2 regions of the Dyella ginsengisoli genome follow, and region 1 is predicted to be linked to the other one. Evidence: riboswitches for the same ligand, from Rfam matches in the RefSeq annotation. Region 1 holds a riboswitch; the other holds the start of a gene.
The links. Region 1 has a riboswitch for cobalamin ahead of btuB (TonB-dependent vitamin B12 receptor). Riboswitches for the same ligand answer to the same signal wherever they lie in the genome.
Positions count from the first base shown of each region.

Region 2: it holds a riboswitch for cobalamin, as region 1 does, so the genes downstream of both, ISP17_RS18420 (ribonucleoside-diphosphate reductase subunit alpha) here and btuB (TonB-dependent vitamin B12 receptor) in region 1, are expected to answer to the same signal.

Region 1 covers NZ_JADIKM010000001.1:215,975-219,372, forward strand. The annotation lists gene btuB (TonB-dependent vitamin B12 receptor) at 1-1,532, opposite strand, end outside; cobalamin riboswitch at 1,671-1,905, opposite strand; gene ISP17_RS01010 (GntR family transcriptional regulator) at 1,975-2,727, opposite strand; gene zwf (glucose-6-phosphate dehydrogenase) at 2,972-3,398, shown strand, end outside.
Region 2 covers NZ_JADIKM010000006.1:236,364-239,761, reverse strand. The annotation lists gene ISP17_RS18420 (ribonucleoside-diphosphate reductase subunit alpha) at 1-1,166, opposite strand, end outside; cobalamin riboswitch at 1,577-1,788, opposite strand; gene ISP17_RS18415 (hypothetical protein) at 1,860-2,858, opposite strand; gene ISP17_RS18410 (aspartyl/asparaginyl beta-hydroxylase domain-containing protein) at 2,855-3,398, opposite strand, start outside.

The DNA.
Region 1 (3,398 bases):
GGCTGCTGCCAGGTCAGGTAGCCCTGCCAGCGCCAGCCGGCCAGCGTGGCACCCAGCTGGCCCTCGATGCCGCGGATGCGCGCGTGGCTGATGTTCAGCGGGAAGTAGTTGCTGTCCAGCGCGATCAGCTGGCTGATCCGGGTCTGGTAGGCGTTCAGTGCCCAGTTCCAGCCCTCGCCCTGCTGCGTCACGCCCAGTTCGGCGCTGCGCGAGGTTTCCGGCTTTAGGTCCGGGTTGCCGCTGCCGTAGGGGTAGTACAGATCGTTGAAGGTCGGCGCGTGGAAGGCGCTACCGTAGCTGGCCGACAGGCGCAGGCCATGGTCCAGCCGGTAGCCCCAGGCGGCGGCGCCCGTGTCGTGGTTGCCGAACTGGCCGTTGTGGTCGTGGCGCGCGGACAGCTGCAGCTCGTGGCGGCCGAACGTGCCCTGGTATTGCGCGAACACACCTGTGTCCTGGCGCGTGCTGGCGAGGTAGCCGGTGTCGCTGGCCAGGTGCTCCTGCTGGTAGTCCGTGCCCAAGGTCAGCAACTGGTTGTCGGCGAGGCTGAGGTCGTTCTGCCAGGAGGCCTGGTTGCGGCGCGAATCGGAGTAGCGCAGGTAGACGCCGTCGTTGTAGGTGGTGGCCTTGTCCAGGTTTTGCCCGGCACTCACGGTCACCTGCCAGAACGACAGCGGCCGGAACGTGAGGTGCGCACCGGCGACCTGCTGCACGTTGAGCGCCTGATTGCCGTAGGGCGCGCCGTCGAACTCGACGTAGTTGCGGCTGCGCAGCCAGGTGCCGGCCAGCTCGGTGCCGTCGTCCCAACGGTATCCGGCGTTGGCCAGCGCGTTGTAGTTGCGGTAGGCGTCCTTGTCCGGCTCGTTGGCGAAGCAGCCGGCGAACACCGTGCCGGCGCCGTCGCGGCAGGCGTTGATGCCGCGGGTGTACTGGCCGCCCAGGCTGAGGTTGTACCAGGCGTGGCGGTCGCCGCCGGACAGGCCAACCTGCCCGCCGACGGTGCCGCGGCTGCCGGCGGTCAGGCTGAGCGAGGGCGTCAGCTTGCCGTCGGCCTGGCCGTGCCGGGTGAATATCTGGATCACGCCGCCGATGGCGTCGGCGCCGTACAGGCTGGAGCGCGGCCCGCGCACCACCTCGATCCGCTCGATCTGCTCCACCGGAATCTGCTCGAACGCCGCCAGACCCGCGCTCACCGTGCCCACGCGCACTCCGTCGACCAGCAGCAGCGTGTGCGAGGAGTTGGTGCCGCGCAGGAACAGCGAGGTCTGCTCGCCCGTGCCACCGGACTGCGCGAAGGTGACGCCGGGCAGGCCGGTCAGCACGTCCATCAGCGAGGTCGGCTGCAGCCGCTCGATGTCCGCCCGGGTGACCACGCTCACCGACGACAGCGCGTCGTCCACGGTGATCGCCGTGCGCGTGGCGGTGACGATCACCGGGTCCATCGGAGCGCCGTCGGTCTGCTGGGCCTGCACGATTCGCGCGCCTGGGCCAAGAATCGCGACCGCAATGGCGGTCGCCACGAGAGTCCTGTTCATCTGCTGGATTTCCTTCGCCGTGCACCCGCGCGCGGCTCAACAAGGGATGAGCTGGCAGGACATCGTGGGAGGAAACGCACGGCCGCGGACGCGCGGCGAGGCCGCGATCCGTACCGCAGCCTCGCCCACCGCGAGCCGCCAGGACAGTCGAATCGGGCCGGTCTCCGGGCTTGCGAGCGACACGCGGCACGCCGCGCGTACCGGACCACGCCTTCCCATGCCTTGGCACAGTGGCTTGTGTGGCCCGGCGAATTCACTCGCCTACCGTTGCGGGGGCAGCGCCGGACTGGTTGCGCGCGAACGCGCGACGCACCGGCTTCCCGTTTCATCCCGGCAAGACACCTGCCGGGACACCCAAAACGGACGCTACCTTACCGGCGCAGCGCGGCACGCTGCAAATGCCGCGGCACGGGCTTGCGGTGTGCGAGCCGCGCCGCGGGGCTCAATCGGTATGTAGCTCCGCCACGAAATCGTAGATGTCGCCGCGGTACCAGGAGCTGGTGAATTCGACCACGCGGCCGTCGTCGAGGAAGCTGCGGCGCTCGATGCTGAGGCCGGCGCTGTTGGTGGCGACATGCAGCAGGCGGGCATGCTGCGCGTTGAGCAACACGGCGCGCAGCCGCTGCAGGGCGCGGCGCGGACGGCAGCCGCGCTTTTCCAGCGCCTCGTAGAGCGAGTCGTCGACCAGCATGGGGTCGGGCAGCAGGATCGCCGGCACCACGCTGCGTTCGATCGCCAGCGGCTCGTCGCCGGCATAGCGCACGCGGTGCAGGCGCACCACCGCCACGCCGGGCGAGAGGTTCATTGCCATCGATTCTTCCGGCGTCACCTCGCCGATGCCGCGCTCGAAGAATTCCGAGCGCGGGTTGAGGCCGCGCGCGCGCAGGTCCTCGGTGAAGCTGGTCAGCCGCGACATCGGCTTGATGATGCGTTCGGCGACGAAGGTGCCGGCGCCGTGGCGCTGGGTCAGCAAGCCTTCCTCCACCAGCCCGGCGATCGCCTTGCGCACCGTGACGCGCGACAGCGCAAGCACGCGCGCCAGGTCGCGCTCGCTCGGCAACGCGTGGCCGGGCTCGATGTCGCGGTGCTCGATCACGTTGCGGATCGCCCTCCGCAGCCGCAGGTAGGCCAGCGGCTGGTGGGTGCCGGGGTCGCGCGAGAGCCGGCGGTATTCTTTGGCGAGGGCGGTTTCCATACCGCGACCATACCAATTTCAAACCAATGGCCGCAAGGCAGGCAATGGCGGACATGCCACTTCCGCGCAGGCCTGTCGCACGGCTTGCGGGATCGACCGTTGCAAACGAATACATCGGGTCCGGTCGCGGCATCCGGTTGGTACATGCTGGTCGCAGCTGGTATGACACTGGTACGATCAAGGGCCTCTACCGCTCGCGTCGCTGCGCGGCGGCCTTCTCTCCGCTCCATGCGAGGTGCCCGTTGTGAGTTCTCCCCATCCGCAGGTCCAATCCTTCGACCTGGTGATCTTCGGCGGCACCGGCGACCTGGCCGCTCGCAAGTTGTTGCCGGCGATGTTCCATCGCTTCGTCGACGGCCAGATTCCTCCTTCCAGCCGCATCATCGGCATCGCCCGCGAGGCCACCGACGACGCCGGCTATCGTGCCCAGATGCGCAAGGCGCTGGCCGGCGACGGCAGCAAGGCGGCCCAGGTCGAGGCGTTTTTGCAGCAGGTGTTCTACCGCTCGCTCGATGCGCGCAAGGACAACGGCTGGGACGATTTCGCCGCGCTGCTGACCGAGCGCCCGGACAACGTGCGCGTGTTCTATCTCTCCACCGCGCCGGACCTGTTCATCGACATCTGCTCGCGCCTGGGCGCGCACCGCCTCAACGAAGGCGAGTCGCGCGTGG
Region 2 (3,398 bases), on a different contig from region 1:
TGCGGCACCACCTTGGGGTCGAACAGCGACCAGTCGCCGTCGCGCTCCACGCGGCGCATGAATTCGTCGGGGATCCAGTTGGCGAGGTTGAGGTTGTGCGTGCGGCGCGCCTCGTCGCCGGTGTTGTCGCGCAGTTCGAGGAACTCCTCGATATCGGCGTGCCACGGCTCCAGGTACACGCAGGCGGCGCCCTTGCGCTTGCCGCCCTGGTTCACCGCGGCCACCGAGGCGTCCAGCGTCTTCAGCCAGGGCACCAGGCCGTTGGAGTGGCCGTTGGTGCCGCGGATCAGCGAGCCGCGCGAGCGCACCCGCGACCAGGCGATGCCGATGCCTCCGGCGAACTTGCTGAGCTTGGCCACGTCGGCGTACTTGTCGTAGATCGACTCCAGCGAATCGACCGGCGAGTCGAGCAGGAAGCACGAGGACAGCTGCTCATGCGTGGTGCCGGCGTTGAACAGCGTGGGCGAACTGGCGATGTATTCCAGCGACGACAGCAGCCGGTACAGCTCCAGGGTCTCCGCGATGTCGTTGCCGCCCAGCGCGCAGGCGATGCGCATGAAGAAGTACTGCGGCGTCTCGATCACATGGCGCTTCGTGGGATGGCGCAGCAGGTAGCGGTCGTACACCGTGCGCAGGCCGAAGTATTCGAAGCGGCGCGAGGCCAGCGGATCGATCGCGTCGTTGAGCTTGCGCGCGTTGAGCGCCACGAACTCGCGCAGGCGTTCGTTGAGGATGCCGACCTCGGCGCCCAGCGCGATCGACTGCGAGAAGCTCTGGATCTCCTGGCCCGACACTTCCTTGTCGATGAACGCGCTGAGCAGGCGCGCGGCGAGCTGGCCGTACTCGGGCTCCTCGGCGGTGAGCGCGGCGGCGGTGCGGATCGAGAGCTGGTCCAGCTCGGCCGTGGTGGCGCCGTCGTACAGGCCGCCGATGGTCTTCAGCGCCACGCGCAGCGGGTCGACCGCATGCAGGCCGTCGGCCGTGCGGGTGACCGCCTTGACGATCTTGTTGACGTCGACGATCTCCTGGCCGCCGTTGCGCTTGGTCACGCGCATGGTGCCGGGGTTGTGCGGCGGGGTGAGGGCGAAGTCCGATGCGCCGTCGCGTGCGACGACGGAAGGCGCGGGCACGGCGTGCTCGCGGGTCGCGGTATCGAGGGTTTCCATGGTCGATGCTCCAGAAGTGGATCCGCCGCGCCGGCCCGGGAGGGGTTAGGAGCCTCGACGGTAGAAACTCAAGGGGCTGCGGCTTCGCGCTTTTGGCCAGCTTTTTCGCTCCTTTTCGTCAGATAGCTACAGCTATCTTCCTCAAACGATCAAAAAATCTGACTCAAAATCGCTTTGCCTCGCTCCCTTGATTTCCACCGCCGAGGCTCCTGGGCCGACGCGACGGTTCCGAAACTCAAACGCCTGCTCCCGCGCGCAGGGCCTGAGGCTTGGCTTCCATGGGAACGACGCGTCGACACGCAGGCGCATGACGGCCTGCGATGCGACGCGCCTCCCCGCGGAAGCGGCCACCTGCGTCGGGTCGCGAGAGCATCGGCGCATCGCGTCTCACTGAACGCGACCACCGGCCCGTGGGGCCCGACGTGCTGGCAGGTCTTCGGACTCGCGGACCCAGGCTTGCGCCTACCTAATCCCCCTCGCTTCCCAGGCGCGGCGGCCCAGTGCATGTGAGGAGTTTCGTTTCCACTTACCGCTGCGGGGCAGTTCCGGATTTGCACCGGATTCCCTTTTAAGCCCGACCGACAGTCGCGTCTGGTCGTGCACCAACGAGCGCAACATAGTGGCCTGTGGAGGCGCGGTCAACCCAATATCTTGTGGATAACTGCAAAATAGCGCGCCGACGCGCAGGCACGCTCAATCCGCTGGCAGGGGCCCGTCGTGGCCGGCGAGCCGCAGGTTTTCGAGCGCTTCGTAGTGCGGCAGCGCCCAGGTGGACACGGCTTCGCGCAGCGCCTCGTCGGCCTGCTGACGCTTGCGCTCGCGGTCGGGTTGGAACGCTTCGCCGGGGCGCTTGGCGTGGTCGCGCGCGCCGGCCATCGCCGCCGCGGCCGCATCGGCATCCAGGCCGAGCCATGCGGCCAGCCGGCCGCCGACGGCGCCGGGCAGTTCCTCGTAGCTCACCGGCAGCGCGCCGTGCCTGCGGCAGCTTTCCAGCCCCGCCTCAAGTAGCCGGCCCACGATGCGGGCGACGTAGACGGAACGATGCATGCCCGCCGCCTCGTCCGCGGGCAGCGCCAGCGGACTGCTGCCGAGCAGGCCGGGCACCGTGTGCCGCCCGGGCATCTGCAGCTGGGACACGGCAACCTCCAGCGGATGGCGATACAGGAACAGGCACGGGGTGTCGGGAAACGCGGCGCGCAGTCGTGGCAGCTCGAAGATGTTCCAGGCATCGAGCTTGATCACGATGTGCCGCTCGCTGCCGCCACGCGGCCGGCCGTAGGCCGCGAGCAGGGCGCGCAGGGCGTCCGGCTGCACGGCGGCGATGGCGGGATCGTCGTAGGGCGCGCGCAGCAGCGCGTCCAGCGGCGGCGGTTCGGACAGCACGATGTGGCTGTCCAGCCGCGCCAGCATCTGCGCCAGCAGGGTCGAGCCGCAGCGCGAGATGTGGAACACGAAGGCGCGTGGCGCCAGCGCGGGCTGCGGCGCGTGCCCGTCGAGCAGCCCCTGCAGCGAGGTCTCCCGCCGCATTGCCTGGTTGAAGGGCTGGCGCAACGCGAGGTCGACGTCGTCGCTGAAGAACGGTTCACGCAGCGGTTGCGCGCCGAAGTGGCACCAGTCCAGGCGCCAGCCGTCCGCGGCGCGCCACAGACGGATCGGCAGCCAGCCGCGCTGGTCGATGGCGGGGTGCTTCATGCGAGGCGCTGCGCCTTCCACGCGCGCCGGCCCTGCGCCATCGCGGCATCGACCTCCTCGGCGCTGAAGTGCAGGCCGAGCGCGGCGGCCTGGGCGAGCACCGCGGCGACGAAGCCCGCGGCATCGCCGTGCGCCATCAGCGCGCGTTCGAGCGCGGGATCGGCGTGCACGCGATCGCGGAACGCGGCGAAGGCCGCGCTGCCCCGGCTGGGCGCGCAGGGCGGCGTGTCGCTGGCGCCGGCGGCCAGCTGGGCATCCAGCCAGGGCGAGGGCCGCGCATCCACCACCAGGTGCACGCGCACGGTGCCGCCGTGGTTCTCCACCCGATGCGGCCGCGCCAGATCCAGGAACCAGCATTCGCCCGGCCGCATCGGCACGCGCGCGCCGTCGAGCAGGAAGTCGACGCCCTCGTCGGTGACGATCGGCACGTGCAGGCGCCGGTCGCTGTCGGGATGGCCCAGATCGTGGTCGCAGTGTTCTCGGATGCAGCCGCCCGGTCCCAGCCGCAGCAGGCGCGCGCTGCGCAGCGGGGTCTGCAGC